DNA from 3 places in the Sinorhizobium terangae genome. Region 3 is predicted to be linked to each of the others. Evidence: riboswitches for the same ligand, from Rfam matches in the RefSeq annotation. Region 3 holds a riboswitch; each other region holds the start of a gene.
What was found. A riboswitch is a leader RNA that binds a small molecule or an ion and turns the genes downstream of it on or off. The one in region 3 is predicted to bind cobalamin.
Positions count from the first base shown of each region.

Region 1: linked by a shared signal. The riboswitch ahead of QA637_RS08830 (DUF1636 family protein) and the one ahead of bluB (5,6-dimethylbenzimidazole synthase) in region 3 are both predicted to bind cobalamin.
Region 2: linked by a shared signal. The riboswitch ahead of QA637_RS02425 (aromatic ring-hydroxylating oxygenase subunit alpha) and the one ahead of bluB (5,6-dimethylbenzimidazole synthase) in region 3 are both predicted to bind cobalamin.

Region 1 covers NZ_CP121659.1:1,866,633-1,872,091, forward strand. The annotation lists gene QA637_RS08810 (RBBP9/YdeN family alpha/beta hydrolase) at 1-412, shown strand, start outside; gene QA637_RS08815 (FecCD family ABC transporter permease) at 443-1,447, opposite strand; gene QA637_RS08820 (ABC transporter substrate-binding protein) at 1,750-2,700, opposite strand; gene QA637_RS08825 (ABC transporter ATP-binding protein) at 2,697-3,596, opposite strand; gene QA637_RS08830 (DUF1636 family protein) at 3,616-4,026, opposite strand; cobalamin riboswitch at 4,135-4,347, opposite strand; gene QA637_RS08835 (SLC13 family permease) at 4,671-5,459, opposite strand, start outside.
Region 2 covers NZ_CP121659.1:519,633-525,091, reverse strand. The annotation lists gene QA637_RS02435 (glycoside hydrolase family 25 protein) at 80-1,144, shown strand; gene QA637_RS02430 (FAD-binding oxidoreductase) at 1,157-2,251, opposite strand; gene QA637_RS02425 (aromatic ring-hydroxylating oxygenase subunit alpha) at 2,248-3,492, opposite strand; cobalamin riboswitch at 3,601-3,801, opposite strand; gene QA637_RS02420 (DUF6656 family protein) at 4,113-4,712, shown strand; gene QA637_RS02415 (L-threonylcarbamoyladenylate synthase) at 4,917-5,459, shown strand, end outside.
Region 3 covers NZ_CP121659.1:1,648,973-1,654,431, reverse strand. The annotation lists gene QA637_RS07820 (TolB family protein) at 1-478, shown strand, start outside; gene QA637_RS07815 (LacI family DNA-binding transcriptional regulator) at 503-1,525, opposite strand; gene QA637_RS07810 (phytanoyl-CoA dioxygenase family protein) at 1,624-2,817, shown strand; gene QA637_RS07805 (SDR family oxidoreductase) at 2,890-3,711, shown strand; cobalamin riboswitch at 3,794-4,006, shown strand; gene bluB (5,6-dimethylbenzimidazole synthase) at 4,051-4,749, shown strand; gene QA637_RS07795 (DUF2865 domain-containing protein) at 4,806-5,459, opposite strand, start outside.

The DNA.
Region 1 (5,459 bases), 220 kb from region 3:
GGAGCGCTCGGTCGCCGCGGCGCCTAAGCCGCCGATCCTCGTGGCGCACAGCCTCGCCTGCCTCCTCGTCGCGCACTGGCAGCAGGTTTCCGCGCTGCCGGTCACCGGCGCATTCCTCGTGGCGGTCCCCGATCCGCAAGGAGCCGCCTTCCCCAACGAGGCGAAGAGCTTCGCGAACCCGCCGACGGAAGCGCTTCGTTTCCCCTCCCTCATCGTCGCCAGCGCCGACGACCCCTACGGCAGCCTCGACTACGCCCGCCTCCGCGCCCGCCAATGGCAAAGTCGCCTCGCCGAAATCGGCGCATGCGGCCACATCAATGGTGAAAGCGGGCTGGGTAACTGGACGGAGGGCTTTGGCCTGCTGACGTCGTTTGCCACGGAATCCGCGAAGATGGCGCCGCCGAAGATGTGAGAAACCAACCTCCTACGCTGACAACGCACCTTACCCCTGCCGCTTGAGGATGGCGATGAAAGCGAGGCCGCCGGCAAGGCCGGTGACGACGCCGATCGGCATGTCCTCGGGCGCCATGACGACGCGGGAAACGAGGTCGGCAATGATCAGGGTAAGTGCGCTGGCAAAGGCCGACAGCGGGACGACGCGGACATTGTCGCTGCCGGCGAAGAGGCGGACGAAATGGGGGATCATCAGCCCGACGAAGCCGATCGCGCCGGAGAATGCCACCATGACGCCGGTAAGCAGCGCGGTGACGACGAAAAGCATCAGGCGGAAGCGGCGCACCGGAATGCCGAGCGTCATCGCCGTCTCGTCGCCCATGGCAAGCGCGTTGATCTCGCGCGCCCGGATGGTGAGCCAGCCAAGGCAGACGGCGAGCGCCAGCGCCGGATAGACGAGATGCGGCCACTGCGCGAGGCCGAGACCGCCGAGCATCCAAAAGATGACGGTGTGAACGGCACGCGGATCGCCGAGAAAAATCAGGAGATTGCCGGCCGCCGTGAGCGTGAAGGCGACCGCGACCCCGGAAAGCACGAGGCGATCGGCACCGGTGCCGAGTACGCGGGTGACGAGCGCCACCAGTGCCGTGGCGCCGAGCGCGCCGCCGAAGGCGAACAATGGGACCGTCGCGAGGCCGAGGATAAGGCCGGTGTGGAGCAGCGCGACGATCGCGCCGAGCGCCCCGCCGGCCGAAACTCCGAGCAGATGCGGGTCGGCAAGCGGATTACGCGTCACCGATTGCAGTACTGCGCCGGTGACGGCAAGCCCGGCGCCAACGAGCCCGGCGAGCGCCACCCGCGGCAGACGCACATCCCAGACGATGCTTTCGCGGCCGGTCGACCATAGCACCTCGACGCTGCCCGGCACGATCTTGGAAGCAATAATCGACCAGACGGTCTCGACCGGGATCGGCGCCGAACCAAGCGAAACGCCGGCGGTGACGGTCAGGCAGAGCAGAAGCAGCGCCGCGAGGATGAAGAGTGCGGTTTTCACGTCGGTTGGAGCTTTTACGGGTATCTCGGAGTGGAGAGGATGATGCAGCCAGATGCGGCATCATCGTTGAGAATCATAGGGTTGCCAGCCCTTCTTCATGCGATTGCATCGTCTGTCGCTCTCCGTAAATAACGGTGCGCGCTCAATGAGCTGCCAGGATCTTCCCCGCGCCACCGACGCGGCGCTGCTAGGTTCCTGTGACGAGCGCAGAAATGAGCCAAGCTGGGGCCCTGGCTGAGTGAGATCGCGCCGCCGAGAACCGTCCAGCGATTGAGGCTGGTTTTTGCACACGCCACGGCCCCTCACATCGCCTCGGCATGAAAACTCTCCGCCAGCCGACGGATCGCCTCGATATTGCGAGGGCCCGGCGTCGCCTCGACATAGTCGAGCACGACGAAGCGGTCGTTTTTCACCGCGTCCACGTTCTTGAAGGCCCGATTGTTTTTCATGAAGGCGATCTTCTGCTCCGCGGTCACCTCGCCGTAGTTGACGATGACAACCACTTCCGGATTGCGGTCGATCACCGGCTCCCAGGAGATCTCCGTCCAGCTCTTCTCGACGTCGTCCATGATGTTGACGCCGCCGGCTGCCTCGATCATCGCGGTCGGGATGCCGTAACGCCCGGAGGTGAAGGGCTTTTCCTCGCCGGAATCGTAGACGAAGACACGCGCCGGCCGCCGCTCGGCGCCCTTGATCCTGGCCGTGATCTCGGCGAGCTCGCCGCGATAGCCGGCAACCAGCGCTTCCGCCCTGTCCTCGACGCCGAAGATGCGGCCGAGGTTCAGGAGGTCGACAAACATGTCCTCCATCGTCGGCTTGCCCTTCGCCATGATGTGGACGCAGCTTTCTGTGAGTTCGTAGACCTTGATGCCAAAGGGCGCGAGCGTCTCCGGTGTCACGTCGCCGCCAACCTTCATGCCGTAGTTCCAGCCGGCGAAGTAAAAATCGGCGTCGGCGTTCAGCAGCACCTCCTTCGTCGGATATTTTTCCGCAAGCTCCGGCAGCTCCCTGATACCCTCGCGCAGACGCTCGTCCAGCGTCTTCCAGCCGGAAACGCCGGTGTAACCGACCATGCGATCCTGCAGCTTCAAGGCCAGCATCATCTCCGTGAGATTGACGTCGTTGGAGACCGCACGCTGCGGCGCCGCGTCGAAAGCGACCTCGCGGTTGCAGCTCTTGACGGTGACGGGATGAGCGAGCGCAGGCACGGCGGCGAGGACAAGCACGCCGGCGGCGAAAAGAAGTTTGTTCATCGGATGGCTCCTGTGGAACGGGAAGATCGCGCGACGGGCATTGCGTCGGGCTGCGAGAGCGCGAAGGAAAAGCGGGAAACATGGCCCGCGGCATCGCCATGCGCGGTGGCATGGACGCCGAAGGCGGCCGAAAGCGCCGCGGGCTTCAATACGGTCTCCGGCGGGCCGAAGGCGGCAAGCCGCCCCTCTGTCAGGATCGCGACATCGGTCGCGAATTCGGCCGCGAGATTGATGTCGTGCAGCGTCGTAACGATTGTCAGCTTCAGCGTCTGCAACAGGTCGAGAATTTCGAGCTGATGGCGGATGTCGAGGTGGTTGGTCGGCTCGTCGAGGATGATGATCTTCGGTTCCTGGGCAAGCGCCCGGGCAATGAGCACCCGCTGCTTCTCGCCGCCCGAAAGCGTGGCGAATTGGCGGGGCGCGAGATGGGTAAGGTCGAGATGCTCGAGCGCTTGCGCCACCCGCTCACGGTCGCGATCGCTCCAGCCGCTGATCCCCTCCCGGCGCGGGATCCGCCCCATCATCACGACGTCACGGACGCTGAAAGGGAAATCGCCCGGCATTTCCTGCAAGACAACGGCAATCGTTCTTGCCGCCTCGCGCGCACTCATCGCCCAGAGGTTCACGCCGTCGATCCCGATACGGCCGGCAGTCGGTTCAACCGCGCGGTAGAGGCAGCGCAAGAGCGAGGTCTTGCCGGCGCCGTTCGGGCCGATAATCGCGAGTCGGCTGCCAGGCGCGATCGAAAAGCCGATATCGCGGACAAGCCGAAGGCCGGGGCGCGGCCCCCACTCCAGTTTTTCGACGCTGAGGCTGGCGCCCGCGCCGGTCTGAAGAAAAGCATGAAGCGATTCTTCGCCCGCTTTTCGCTGCAAACTACTGAATTCATCGCTCATGAAAATGCCCTCCCCGCACTCACTGCAGCCACCCCGCCGTCTCCTCGGAAACGAGGACTGCCGCCGGAATGCGCGCAAGGCCCTTGCCCGTCAGGCTCAAGGCGGGACGCGGAAAGGGGTCAAACGCCTGGCCTTCGGCATAGGCGGCGGCGAAGCTGACAAGATCGTCGATGTCTTCCTCCGGCGAGATGTCGCCGAAGAGATAGGTCGCCCTGGCGGTCGCCTGGAAGGCGATGGTGCAAGGCCGCGTGCAGGCCGCCATCGCAACTGTGCCGGCGATCGAAAAATCCCGGTCGAGCGGCCGGCCAAGCGCGGAAACGCTGTGGTTCAACTGAGCGAGCAGCTCGGTGCCGGGACGGCATGGGCCCCCGGGGAAGCGGCAATCGGTGCAGAGAGTTATCTTGTGCTGTCGGAAGTCTGAATTCGCCATGGCTTGTCTCCGCCGGGCTGGGCCGGAGAGAAAATGGCGAAGATGCAAGGAGACGGTTGCCCGCCAAGCAGAAGCCAGTTCTTTTCCATCGGAACACCCCGTCCGTTGTGGTTGATCGGTTCGATGGCAGGTCTCCTGGCTCGCGGGTCGCCGCGCATCCACGTCTTCCCGGCTTTTCGCCAGTGACATGGTGTGAATGCGCTTTCCGCTCACAGTTGCGGGGGCAGCCACGGTTTCGGCCCCTCCTGGGTCGTCCTCACCGTGTTCCCTTTTCAGCCGCTTCCGGGTCAGGAAAGCAGCACCATCGCCGCCTTGGTGGCACGAATCGCGGCGCGAGGCAACCGGGGATGGATGGCGAAAGGACATATCATGGGTGGTATCCCGTTGAGGCTAGCCGTTCTGTTACTTAATAACATAACATCGCACAAGACAGAAAATTCGCCATGGGCGTTAATTTGCCGTTGTCATTGACTGTGAACCGAGCAACGCACGCCTTCGCAGAGGACAGCCGACGCACCAGAGCATTCCCAGCGCTAGAGCATTTTGCAGTCAGGTGGGAAACGAGGCGCAGGTGGCGAGATCGCCAACTGGTACATAAGGAACTGTCTGAAGGACCCGGCGCGGTCCCGGTATCGTCAATGCGCTCAGCGCAGCGGCCAGACCCACATCAGCATCGGCACGGCGACGAGCACAATGACGATCGAAAGCGGCAGACCGAGGCGCGGGTAGTCGCTGAAGCGGTAGCCGCCCGGCCCCATGACCAGCGTGTTGCACTGGTGGCCGATCGGGGTGAGGAAATCTGAGCCTGCGCCGATCGCCACCGCCATCAGAAAGGCATCCGGCTTGTAGCCGAGCGCCGCGGCAAAACTCGCGGCGATCGGTGCCATGACGAGCACCGTGGCGGCATTGTTGAGGAAGGGCGTGACCGCCATTGCGGCGATGAGGATGAGCGCAAGTGCGCCCGCGGGCGGCAGGCCGGCAGCGATGCCGCTCAGCCAGCCGGCGATAAGGTCCGACCCACCGGTGGTGCGCAACGTGTCGCTGACCGGGATCAGCGCCGCCAGCATGACGAGGATCGGCCCGTCGACCGCACGGTAGACGTCGCGCAGCGGGATGACGCGGAAGATCACCATGGCGAGCGCCGCCGCGAAGAAGGCGACCGGCACAGGCACGACTCCGATCGCCGTTGCCCCCATGGCGGCTGCGAGAACGAGCAGCGGCACCGTCGCGCGTCGGATGGTACCGAGCAGGATTTCCCGCTGGGCGAGCGGCAGGCAGCCGAATTCCTGCAGGAACGGCGGCAGGTCGCGCCGTGTCCCCTGCAGCACGACAATGTCGCCGGCCCGCAGCCGGATGCTGCCGAGTCGCTGCTTCAGCCGCTCGCCCTGGCGGCTGACGGCAAGCAGGTTGATGTTGTGATTGTTGAAGAGCGC
Region 2 (5,459 bases), 1.1 Mb from region 3:
AGGAGCGATCGTTTCGCGCAGGATCGACACGGGGCTGAGATTTACGACCTTTTAACGCTAGTGTCGGCAATCTCAGTGGATGGAAAAGCGGGGACTCTCGATCTCGGGGACGATCTTGCGCCTGGCGGCCCTTCTGGGTCTGACCTTCGCGGCGGCGAATGTTCACGCGCGTGATCTCGAACCCTGGAAGCAGCGGCAGAACGCCATCATCGTCGATGCCTATGAGATGAACAGCATCGACTGGGAAGCGCTGCTGAAGGACAAGCGCATCGCCGGGTTCATCGCCAAAGCCTCCGACGGCCTGCCCGAGAGCTTCTCCTGCACCGGAGACCATGGCGGCGACACGGTCGCCCATTGCAAGACGATGTGGCGGAAGTACGCCGTCAGCCGCGAGCTCTACCAGACGCGCCGAATGATCGCGCGCGCGTACGGCCTGCTCTGGGGCGCCTATCATTTGGCCCGGCCCGGCAATCCTGTCGATCAGGCCAATCATTTCCTCGACTACGCCAATCCGCGCGACGACGAGGTGATGGTCCTCGACATAGAGGGGATCGACCCGGAAAAATACATGTCGCTGGAAGACGCGGCCATCTTCGCCGGGCATATCAAGGCCCGCACCGGCCGCTATCCGATCCTTTACACCAATCACATCACCGCGAAATACATCGCCGCCAACCGCTACAAGCACCGGCTGCTGTCGCGTCTTCCGCTCTGGTACGCCCGCTACAAGCCGGACATCCGCAAGGTTTTTCCGATGGGGAACTGGGACGGCTATGCCCTCTGGCAATTCTCCTCGTCGCACAATTGCGGCAAGCGGCGCTGCCCCTACCGTGTGCCCGGCACGCTTGACGACATCGACGTGAATGTCGCGGCGATGCCGGCGTCCGCGCTGAGGGCCGTCTGGCCGCAAGGCGCCCTTCTGCCCGAGAAACCGCCGGTGTTGACCGTGGTCGCGGCGGCGACGCGCGGGACAGCGCCGACGGCCAGCGCCAGGGCGGTAGCTTCCCTCGAGCGGCCTGCCTTGCTCGTCAGCCGCGCGACGGCCGAGAGCAAGTCGGGCAGCGGCGTCGACAGGACCGTTACCGGCTCGATCGCGGTCAGAGCTGCCGAAGTGCACCTGCCCGATCAGACCGAGCGGCGCTGACAGACCCGCCCGTCACGCCTCGATCTGGACGTCACCAATCGGCCGAGAGCAGCAGGCAAGGATGTAGCCCTCTTCGATCTCGTCATCGAGAATGCCGCCATTGTGGTTCATCTCGACATCGCCGGCGACCTTCATCACGCGACATGTGCCGCAGATGCCGCCCTCGCAGGCCGCACCGATCCGGACGCCGTTGGCGCGGGCGGCCTGCAGGATCGTCTGGCCAGGCACCACCGTCACGTCCTTGCCGCTCATGGTAAAGGTCACCCGAGCCGCCTCCGCCGAAACCCCCGCCCCGGCGCGCACCGCAAGCTCCTCTGCCGCGGGTGCGGCGGCTGGCTGGAAGCTCTCCTCGTGATAGCGCGCCATATCGAAGCCAGCACCCTTCAGCATCTCCCTGACGCCGCGCATGAAGGGCTCAGGCCCGCAGCAAAACACCGTCCTCTCCAGGAAGTCCGGCGCGAGCAGAGGCAATTTTGTCGCATCTATGCGACCGCGTAGCCCATGCCAGCCATGGCGCGCCTCATGGCCTTCGACGAGAAAACCAAGATTGAACCGCCGCATCTGGCGGGCGAGAACCTCCAGCTCGGAACGAAACAGGAGGTCCTCCGGCCTACGCGCGCAGGAAATGAAGGTGATGTCCGTGTCCGGCGCGCAGTCCGCCATCCAGCGCGTCATCGACATCATCGGCGTGACACCCGAGCCGGCCGAGATAAACAGGTATTTATCCCCCGGATGGCGAACGAAGCTGAAATCGCCGAGCGGCCCGAGCGCCTTCAGCCTCGTGCCCGGCTTCAGATTGTCGAACATCCAGCGCGTGCCGGTGCTGTCCGGCTGCGCCTTGACGGTGACGGCAACCGAGAGCGGGCGGGACGGAGAGGATGACAGCGTGTAGGTGCGCATCACCGGTTCCTCGCCGACGGGCAGTTCCAGCGTGACGAACTGCCCCGGCAGGTAGCGGAACCAGGCCGGCTTGTCCGAGCGGAAGGTGAAGGTCATCACGTCCGCAGTCTCGACCACGGCCGATATGCATTCGAGCAGATGCTGCCGATCGATCCACGGATGAAGCTCATCGAAATGGCGGAAGGAAGAGCCCATTTCCATGGTCATGCCACCCGCGAAAGAGGAGCGACGTCGCCTTGCAGGCGGTTCTGCATGAAATTGCAGTACCATTCGACGAACTGCATGACGCCGCCCTCGTGCTCGGCCGAATAGGGGCCGGGCTCATAGGCCGGCGAGCGGATGCCGAAGGCGTTTTCCTCGACGATCTGGCGATCCTGGTCGTTGGTCTCGGTCCAAACGTGGGTAAGGTCCTCGATGGTGTAATCGACGCCCTCGACGGCGTCCTTGCTGACAAGCCATTTGGTGGTGACCTGCGTCAGTTCCGGTCCAAGCGGCAGCACGCGGAAGGTGATCGCGTGATCGCCGAGCACATGGTTCCAGGTCGTCGGGTAGTGGAAGAGCAAGAGCGTGCCGATCCCGCGCTCGTTGACGCCGGTCGAAAGCGGTTTGCGAACGGCCGCTTGTCCGGACATGGTGTAGCTCTCCGCCCCGTTGATCAGCGGCATCCGCGTCATCCGGAATTGGCCGGTTGGTGCAATCCTGAAGCTGCTCGGAAGGCCTGCCGCCTCGCACCTTTCCCAATGGGCGCCGATCTCCGGGTCGTTCATGGCACCCTGGACGCCCGTCACCGTCGGGGCCTCCGGGTAGGTACGGCAAAGCTCCGGATGGTTGGCGGCGCAATGATAGCACTCGCGGTTGTTCTCCCAGACAAGCTTCCAATTGCCCTTCTCGACGATCGTGCTCTCATAGGCGACCTTGGTCTCCCCGAGTCTATGCGGCGCGAGATAGCCGGCAACCGTCTCCCGGAACGGCTGGAAATCCATCGGCTCGTCGGCGAGGCTGATGAAGATATAGCCGCCAACCGTTTCGCAATGGACCGGCTTCAGGCTGTGCTGAGCCGGATCGAACCCTTCGGGCATCTGCCGCGCGAAAAGCAGCTTGCCGTCCAATTCGTAGGTCCACTGGTGATAGGGACAGACGAGCTTGGCCGATGAACCCTTGTGCTGCGTGCACACGCGCGAGCCGCGGTGGCGGCAGGAATTGTGAAGCGCCCGGATCGTTCCCTGCCGGTCGCGGACGATGACGATCGGATAGTCGCCGACCTGAACGGTAAAGTAGTTGCCGGCTTTCGGAATTTCACAGTCGTGACCGATGAAGAGCCAGTCCTTGTACCAGATGTGCTCGAGGTCCTGCCGGTAATATTCCGGGTCGGTGTAGAAGGCCCGGTCGAGGCTATAGCCCTCACGACGGTTTATGAGCCGGCGCAGCATATCGTTCTGAATGTCCATGTCCTGTCCTCGTTCATCAGTTCGCAGAGGCAGGACAGGAACCAACGCCGACAATGATGCCGGCGCGTCAAAGGCTCCGATCCGGCTGCCCGCCGCAACCAGTTACGGTCGATTTTTCGTCCCAAGGCTGGTTTCCGGGCTCTGGAGTGGCCCCTAAAGGGACCCGCCCGGCGCCTTCCCGGACACACCGTCCAGTGGCCTTTTGCCGTGGCTTTCGCTCCACCACCGTTGCGGGGGCAGCGCCGGGATCTGACCGGCTTCCCAATTCTCCGCCCTCCCTGGAGCGGCACCTTGAGTGTCCATATCTAAGCGCGCCCAGCATCTTTTCATTTGCCGATTGACGACATCGGCTCCCGGAAAGACGACACGATATCCGCTCATCGATCCTAAATTTGGGGATTGATATTATTTATTATAAACAATGTGATAGCGGAAAATGTAAGCAACTGATGATTTTTTCGGCAGCGTCATCCCGGGCACGAATTTGACTGGCCATTTTACGACACACCTTCGAAGCGGATACCATCGACAAAATGTGTTGAAAAATCATCTGTTAACCCTGAAGGACTAGCATTCGGGGAGATCAACTCGCTTCGCGGACAAGGATGGCGCCGGCGCGGATGGCTAGACTGAGATATTATGATACCGGCACGAGAGCCGTGATCCCCGCACCAAAGGCCACACCCCACGCGGAGTTCCTGCGGACCGGACGGATCGACCGCCGACGGCACTGGATGGCCGAGCAGCGGCGTTACCTGACGCATGAGGAGGTTGCGGAGCAAACCGGGCGGAAGCTTTCGGCGGCCGGGGAGACTACCCACAAGCGGATCAACGCTTTCCATTCTTCGATCCAATTCCCGAAGATGGTCTTTCACCGCACCCTGCCGAACAGTCCGCATCTCGGCTACTGCCATGTGACCGCCGCGAAAACGCACCTCGAGCGTTCGCACGACGTCACCTGGGCCTTCTATTTCGCGAACTTCTTCTCCGATCTCGGTGACGAGACGCATTTTTTCGATCGGATACAGAGGGGTTATTCGCGCATGTACTTCGCCGTCGCCATCGAGCCCGGCGGTGACGAAGGGCAGATGGTCATCAACCGCAATGTGCGGGGCAACGGATTGATCTTCCGAACGCAGGATCCGAAGATAGCACTGAAGAACGTCCTGATGCTGGGCGCACGGGACGACGCACTGCGCAAGATCATTCGCAGCCTTTGACCGACACGGTCGGCATTGCTCTTATGCATGTCGCTGTCCCAAAACCGCTGCACATTTTTGGGCGACGTGCGCTTCTTGTTTTCATACATGTCGTCATCCCAAAACCGCTGCGCACTTTTGGGTGACGTGCCTTGGCGAAGAAAATCGTTCTGTTTTTCCGGCACGTCCGTTAAAGGAGGCGACGGAAAGGCAAACGGAACCGTCATGGCCGAAATCATCGATACACGCACAGAACCGGCCCGGGCGATCGAGCACGCCTGCGTCGTTCTTTCCGAGGGCGAGCCGGTCGCGATCCCGACGGAGACGGTCTATGGGCTTGCGGCGGACGCGACAAACCCCGAAGCGATCAGCCGCATTTACGAGATGAAGGGCCGGCCCCGTTTCAATCCATTGATCTGCCACGTCTCGGATATGGCGATGGCCGAGGCGCATGTGACGTTCGACCCGATTTCGCGCCAGCTTGCGGACGCCTTCTGGCCGGGTCCTCTAACCCTTATCCTGCCGCAACGGCCGGAGAGCACCGTCCACGCGCTCGCTTCCGCCGGGCTCAATACGCTCGGCATCCGCATGCCTGCTGGCTTTTCACGGCAGGTGATCGCTCGCTTCGGACGCCCGCTTGCGGCGCCGAGTGCCAACACCTCCGGCAAGATCAGCCCCACCAGCGCAGCCCATGTTCAGGCCGACCTCGGTTCCAAGCTGAAGCTCATCCTCGATGCCGGCCCGGCTGGAATCGGGCTTGAGTCCACA
Region 3 (5,459 bases):
GTCGCCGGACGGGCGGACACTTGCCTACTGCGGTATCCGCGATCAGGTCTTCGACATCTACACGATCCCGACCGAAGGCGGCGAGGAGCGTCGCCTGACCCACGGCGAAGGGCGCAATGACGGGCCGGACTGGTCGCCGGATGGGCACTGGATCTATTTCAATTCCAGCCGCACCGGCCGCATGCAGATCTGGCGGGTTCGCCCCGACGGCAGCGATGTGCAACGCATCACCGACAGCCCTTATGGCGACTGGTTTCCGCATCCCTCACCGGATGGCCGGCACCTGCTGGTGCTCTCCTATGACGGCGACGTCTTCGACCACCCGCGTGATCTTGACGTCAGGCTTCGCCTCATGGATCCGGAAGGCGGCAATGCGCGCGTGCTGTTCGAGCTCTTCGGCGGGCAGGGGACGATGAATGTTCCAAGCTGGTCGCCGACCCGCGAGGCATTTGCGTTCGTGCGGTATCAGCCTGAGTGATTCCCTCGCAGCATGTACGTCGCCTCAGGCGACCGGCAGATTGTAGGGCGTGATCACCTCGACCGCCGAAAGGCACTGGCCTCCGGAACCGGCGACAGCCGTTCTTCTTCCCATGATGGCGCGAAACGCCGTACGCGCGTCCGTCTTCAAGTCATGATGCAGCACGAAATGCACGCGTCCGTCCCTCAGGAGTTCCAGATTTTCCTGGTCGAGATCATGAGCGACGAAGAGTGAACAAGTCCGGTCGAGCTGATGGAAAGCGGCAAGCACGGCGCGGTTTCCTCCGCCGATCGAATAGGCGGCGTTGATCTCGGGGTGACGCGTCAGCGCATCAAGGGCGAGGACGCCGGTTTCCTCGCTCTTGCCAAAACCCTCGCTGATCTCGACGATACCAATCGAAGGGTAGCGCTCGCGCAATATCCGGCGGAAACCGATCTCCCGCTCCTCTTCTCCGCGGAAGCGGTTGCTTGAGAGCGTGACCAATACGGTCGCCGCCTGACCGGCGAAGCGCTCGCCGATCAGATAGGCGGCGGTCTCGCCGGCCGCGCGGTTGTCGGCCCCTGCATAGGCCGTTCTAGCGGAGTGTGGAAGATCGGTGACGAGCGTCACCACCGCTATGTCCGCGCTTTCGAGCCGCGCCACGGCAGCGGTCACTTCGGGCACATCCGGTGCCTTGAGGACGACGCCATCGGTGCCACGCAGGCGGATCCGGTCGAGCAATTGCGCGATCTCCTGTGCTCGCATCGTTTCTGCCAAATGAAAGCGGCAGCGGAAGATCGTCGGCATGAAGGTCGTCGCTTCATTTTCGAAAGCGCGTCGCACGGCGTCGGTAAAGCGCTCCGGCGCTTCCATCACCACGTCGATCGCATATTTCCGACCCTGGATCTCCATGCCCGCCTGTTGCTTCTCAAGCTCGCGGATCGCCGCCTTGACGCGCGCTACCGTCTGCGGGCGCACCCCCGTCCGATCATTGAGCACCCGGTCGACCGTGGCCGTGCTCACACCTGCCTGAAATGCGATATCCTTGACCAGAAACGGATGTGCCACGAACAAGCCTTGTGATGGTTTTTTGATGGATTCCTGCTCTATCCCAGAAGCGGGCGAGACGTATAGTCGGTACTGTATTTTCTCGAGGAGGAGATCGGATGAAGATCGACAACACGGCGAGGAGGCGCGTCGAACGCGTATGGCTGACGGAGGAATCCTGCAGCATCGAGGCGTTCCGCGCCGAGGTCGAGCGCCGCACCAACCCGATCGACTATCCGCATGCAGCCGATTGCCAAAAGAACATCCTGATCTATGACAGTGCCAGCCTCGTTGCCGATTGCAGGACGGATGACGGTCGGCGCGCAGCTCTGGGGGAGATTTGCGCGGTGCTGGCCGAAGGGCCGGGCGTTGCGGTGTTCAAGCGCGCCTTCACCGACACAAGCATTATCGACGAAGCAAGCCGTGTTTTCGACGAGATCATCGAGGAGCAACACCGCACGAACAGTGGCGGCGGCGACCACTTCGCCAAGCCCGGTGCCAACGACCGCATCTGGAATTCGCTGGAGAAGCATTGCCTGCGCTCTCCCGAAAATTTCGCGGCCTACTACGGCAACGCGGTCATCGCGCTCGTCAGCGAGGCCTGGCTCGGGCCGAACTACCAGATGACGGCGCAGGTCAACCGCGTCAATCCGGGCGGCGCGGCACAGTCGGCGCATCGGGACTATCATCTCGGTTTCCAGACGTCGGCGGTCATCGAGCAATATCCGGCACATGTGCACAAGCTTTCGCCAGTTCTGACGCTGCAGGGCGCCGTTGCCCATTGCGACATGCCGGTCGAAAGCGGGCCGACCTTGTTCCTGCCTTACAGCCAGAGCTATTTGCCCGGCTATCTCGCGCTGAAAAGGCCGGAGTTCAAAGCATATTTCGACGAGAACCACGTCCAGCTTCCGCTTGAGAAGGGCGATGCGGTGTTCTTCAACCCGGCGCTCTTCCATGCGGCGGGCACCAACCGGTCGGCAGACATCAAGCGCGTGGCAAATCTCCTCCAGGTCTCCTCCGCCTTCGGACGGGCGATGGAAACGGTCGATCGCGAGCGGATGTGCGCCATGCTCTATCCGGCCCTGAAGGCTCTTGCAGCGGACGGAAGGCTCTCGGCCGGCGAGATTGCCAATGCGATCGCTTCTTGCGCCGAAGGCTACTCGTTCCCGACCAATCTCGATCGCGACCCGCCGCTGGGCGGCCTGGCACCGAAAACGCAGGCACAGCTGATGCATGAAGCGCTGGCGGCCGATTGGGAAACCAAATCCTTCGTGGAGGCACTGGCCGCGCAGGCGGAGAAAAAGAGAAGCTGAGAAATGCGACGGGGCGATACTCCCGACGCTAAGGAGTGCGGGAGCTTGGAAGCGAAATAGAGGAGGAGTTACATGAGCACGGACTATGGCCGCCTTGATGGCAAGGTCGCTATCGTGACAGGCGGCACACAGGGGCTCGGTGCAACGATCGCGGCGCTCTTTGCCGAACGGGGCGCAACCGGCATCATCATCTGCGGGCGCAACGCTGCCAAAGGCGAGGCAAGAGCAGCCGAGATTGGCAAGGCGACCGGCACCAAGGTGATTTACGTGGCCGCCGATCTCGAGCGGGTCGACGACGCCCGCAAGGTTGTTGCGGCTTGCGACAGGGAATTCGGCCGGGTGGACGCATTGGTCAATGCCGCTGCCATCACCGACCGTGGCACGATCCTCGACACCACGCCGGAACTCTTCGACCGCATGTTCGCGGTCAACGTGCGCGCGCCCTTCTTCCTCATGCAGGAGACGGTGAAGGTAATGCGGCGCGAGAAGATCGAGGGCACGATCGTCAACATTGGCTCGATGTCGGCCAAGGCGGGCCAGCCCTTCATTGCCGCCTATTGCGCCTCGAAAGGCGCCCTGGAGACGCTGACGAAGAACACGGCCTACGCGCTTTTGCGCAACCGTATCCGCGTCAACGGCCTCAATATCGGCTGGATGGCATCGGAGGGGGAGGATCGCATCCAACGCGAATATCACGATGCACCTGCGGACTGGCTGGAGAAGGCCGCAGCCAACCAACCTTTCGGCCGCCTTGTCGATCCGGCCGAGGTGGCGCGCGCCTGCGCCTATCTTTCCTCGGCGGAATCCGGTTTGATGACGGGTTCGGTGATCTGCTTCGACCAATCAATCTGGGGCGCCTACGATGGCTCCCCGCATCCGGCGGCGCCGCTTTGACGCGGCGCCGGTTCTCCATGCCGCGCGGAGGCTTTGGGTGAGGCGAGCCGCTTGGCTCGTCTTGCCTTTCGCCGTCGGCTGTGCCCATATGCGGCCGTCAGGTGCCCGCCACGGCGGGAGAATCGGGAAGCCGGTGCAAATCCGGTACGTGCCCAACGCTGTGATGGGGACGGTCGCGCGAATACAAGTTCTGAATTTTGTTCAGGACATTGCCACTGAATCCTCAAGTGATTTGGGAAGGCGGCGCGGCTGGATGAACCAGAGTCAGAAGACCGGCCTGGCGAGATAGACCGGCCCCGCGCGGACGGCGGGAGGTTGTGCATTGTTGGGGATCGAACGATGCGGCCTGACCCGAGCGGCTGCCTGACGGCGGCTGGAGCCTTTTCGCCGGACGAGCGAGACGCCGTCTACCGCGCCATTGAAACACGCCGCGATGTGCGTGATGAATTCCTTCCCGATCCGCTGCCGGACGAACTCATTACCCGTCTGCTTGGTGCCGCCCATAGCGCGCCATCGGTCGGCTTCATGCAGCCTTGGAACTTCGTGCTCGTTCGTCAAAAGGTGACGCGAGCGAAGGTCTGGGAGGCGTTCGAGCGCGCCAACGAGGAAGCGGCGCTGATGTTTTCCGGCGAGAGACAGGCACAATACCGATCGCTGAAACTTGAAGGCATTCGCAAGGCACCGCTCAGCATTTGCGTCACCTGCGATCGCACGCGCGGTGGCGCGGTCGTGCTGGGACGGACGCACAATCCGCAGATGGATGTCTATTCGACCGTCTGCGCGGTCCAGAACCTCTGGCTCGCCGCACGCGCGGAAGGTGTCGGCGTCGGCTGGGTCAGCATTTTCCACGAGCAGGAGATCAAGTCGATCCTCGGTATTCCCGAGCACATCGAAATCGTCGCCTGGCTCTGCCTTGGGTTTGTCGATCAGCTCTATCAGCAGCCGGAACTCGCCGTGAAGGGATGGCGTCAGCGCCTGCCGCTCGAGGACCTTGTCTTCGAGGAAGCGTGGGGCGTCCCACAGGCAAACAGCATCTGAATTCAATACGATAAGCTCAGTATCTCCACTGCTTTGACAGCATGCGGCAGATGGGCTCAGTTGCCCTGGACCGGCTGGTAACCCGGACCGAGCGGGTGCTTGAGGTCGATCGCGCTTTTTTCTTGCGGCAGGAATGCCGGGCCCACGACACGGACCTTGCTGTTCGCCGGGTCGTAGGGCCTTTCCCGCACCGGCTTTGCTTGTACCGATCCCGCGGCCGGCTTCAGGTCGCCATTGATCGTGATGACCGACGGCTCGCTGCCGGTCGTCGCCTTCCTGCCATTTTCTGTCGCCGCACTAGCCGGGATTCGGCAGCCGCAAACTCCTGGCGCACCGACGCCGCGCGTCCGGTAGGCAAAGGCCGTCGGCAGCTCGGTATAAGGCCTTCCGGTCAAGGCCGAGACCATCTGGTCGCTCTCTTCCGTAGCGAGAACGTGGTAGTAGAGTTCCGTCTGCGCACCGGGGCAGCGTGCCTGACACAGCTCGGCGTCACGGGCAAAGTCCGCGGGCGTTGCATTTGACGAGATCGGGAAAAAGGCCCCGTCGCAGGTGCGGACGCACATTGTCCTGAGGCTGCCCATGGGCTCCTCGTGCAGCAGGGGAAAATCCTGTGTCTCGCTGTCGTCACCCAGCAGCGGATAATCTTCGCTGTCCGGCGAAAGATCCCTGAGGATATTGCGGGGGAGCTCGGCATCATCGACCGCAGCACT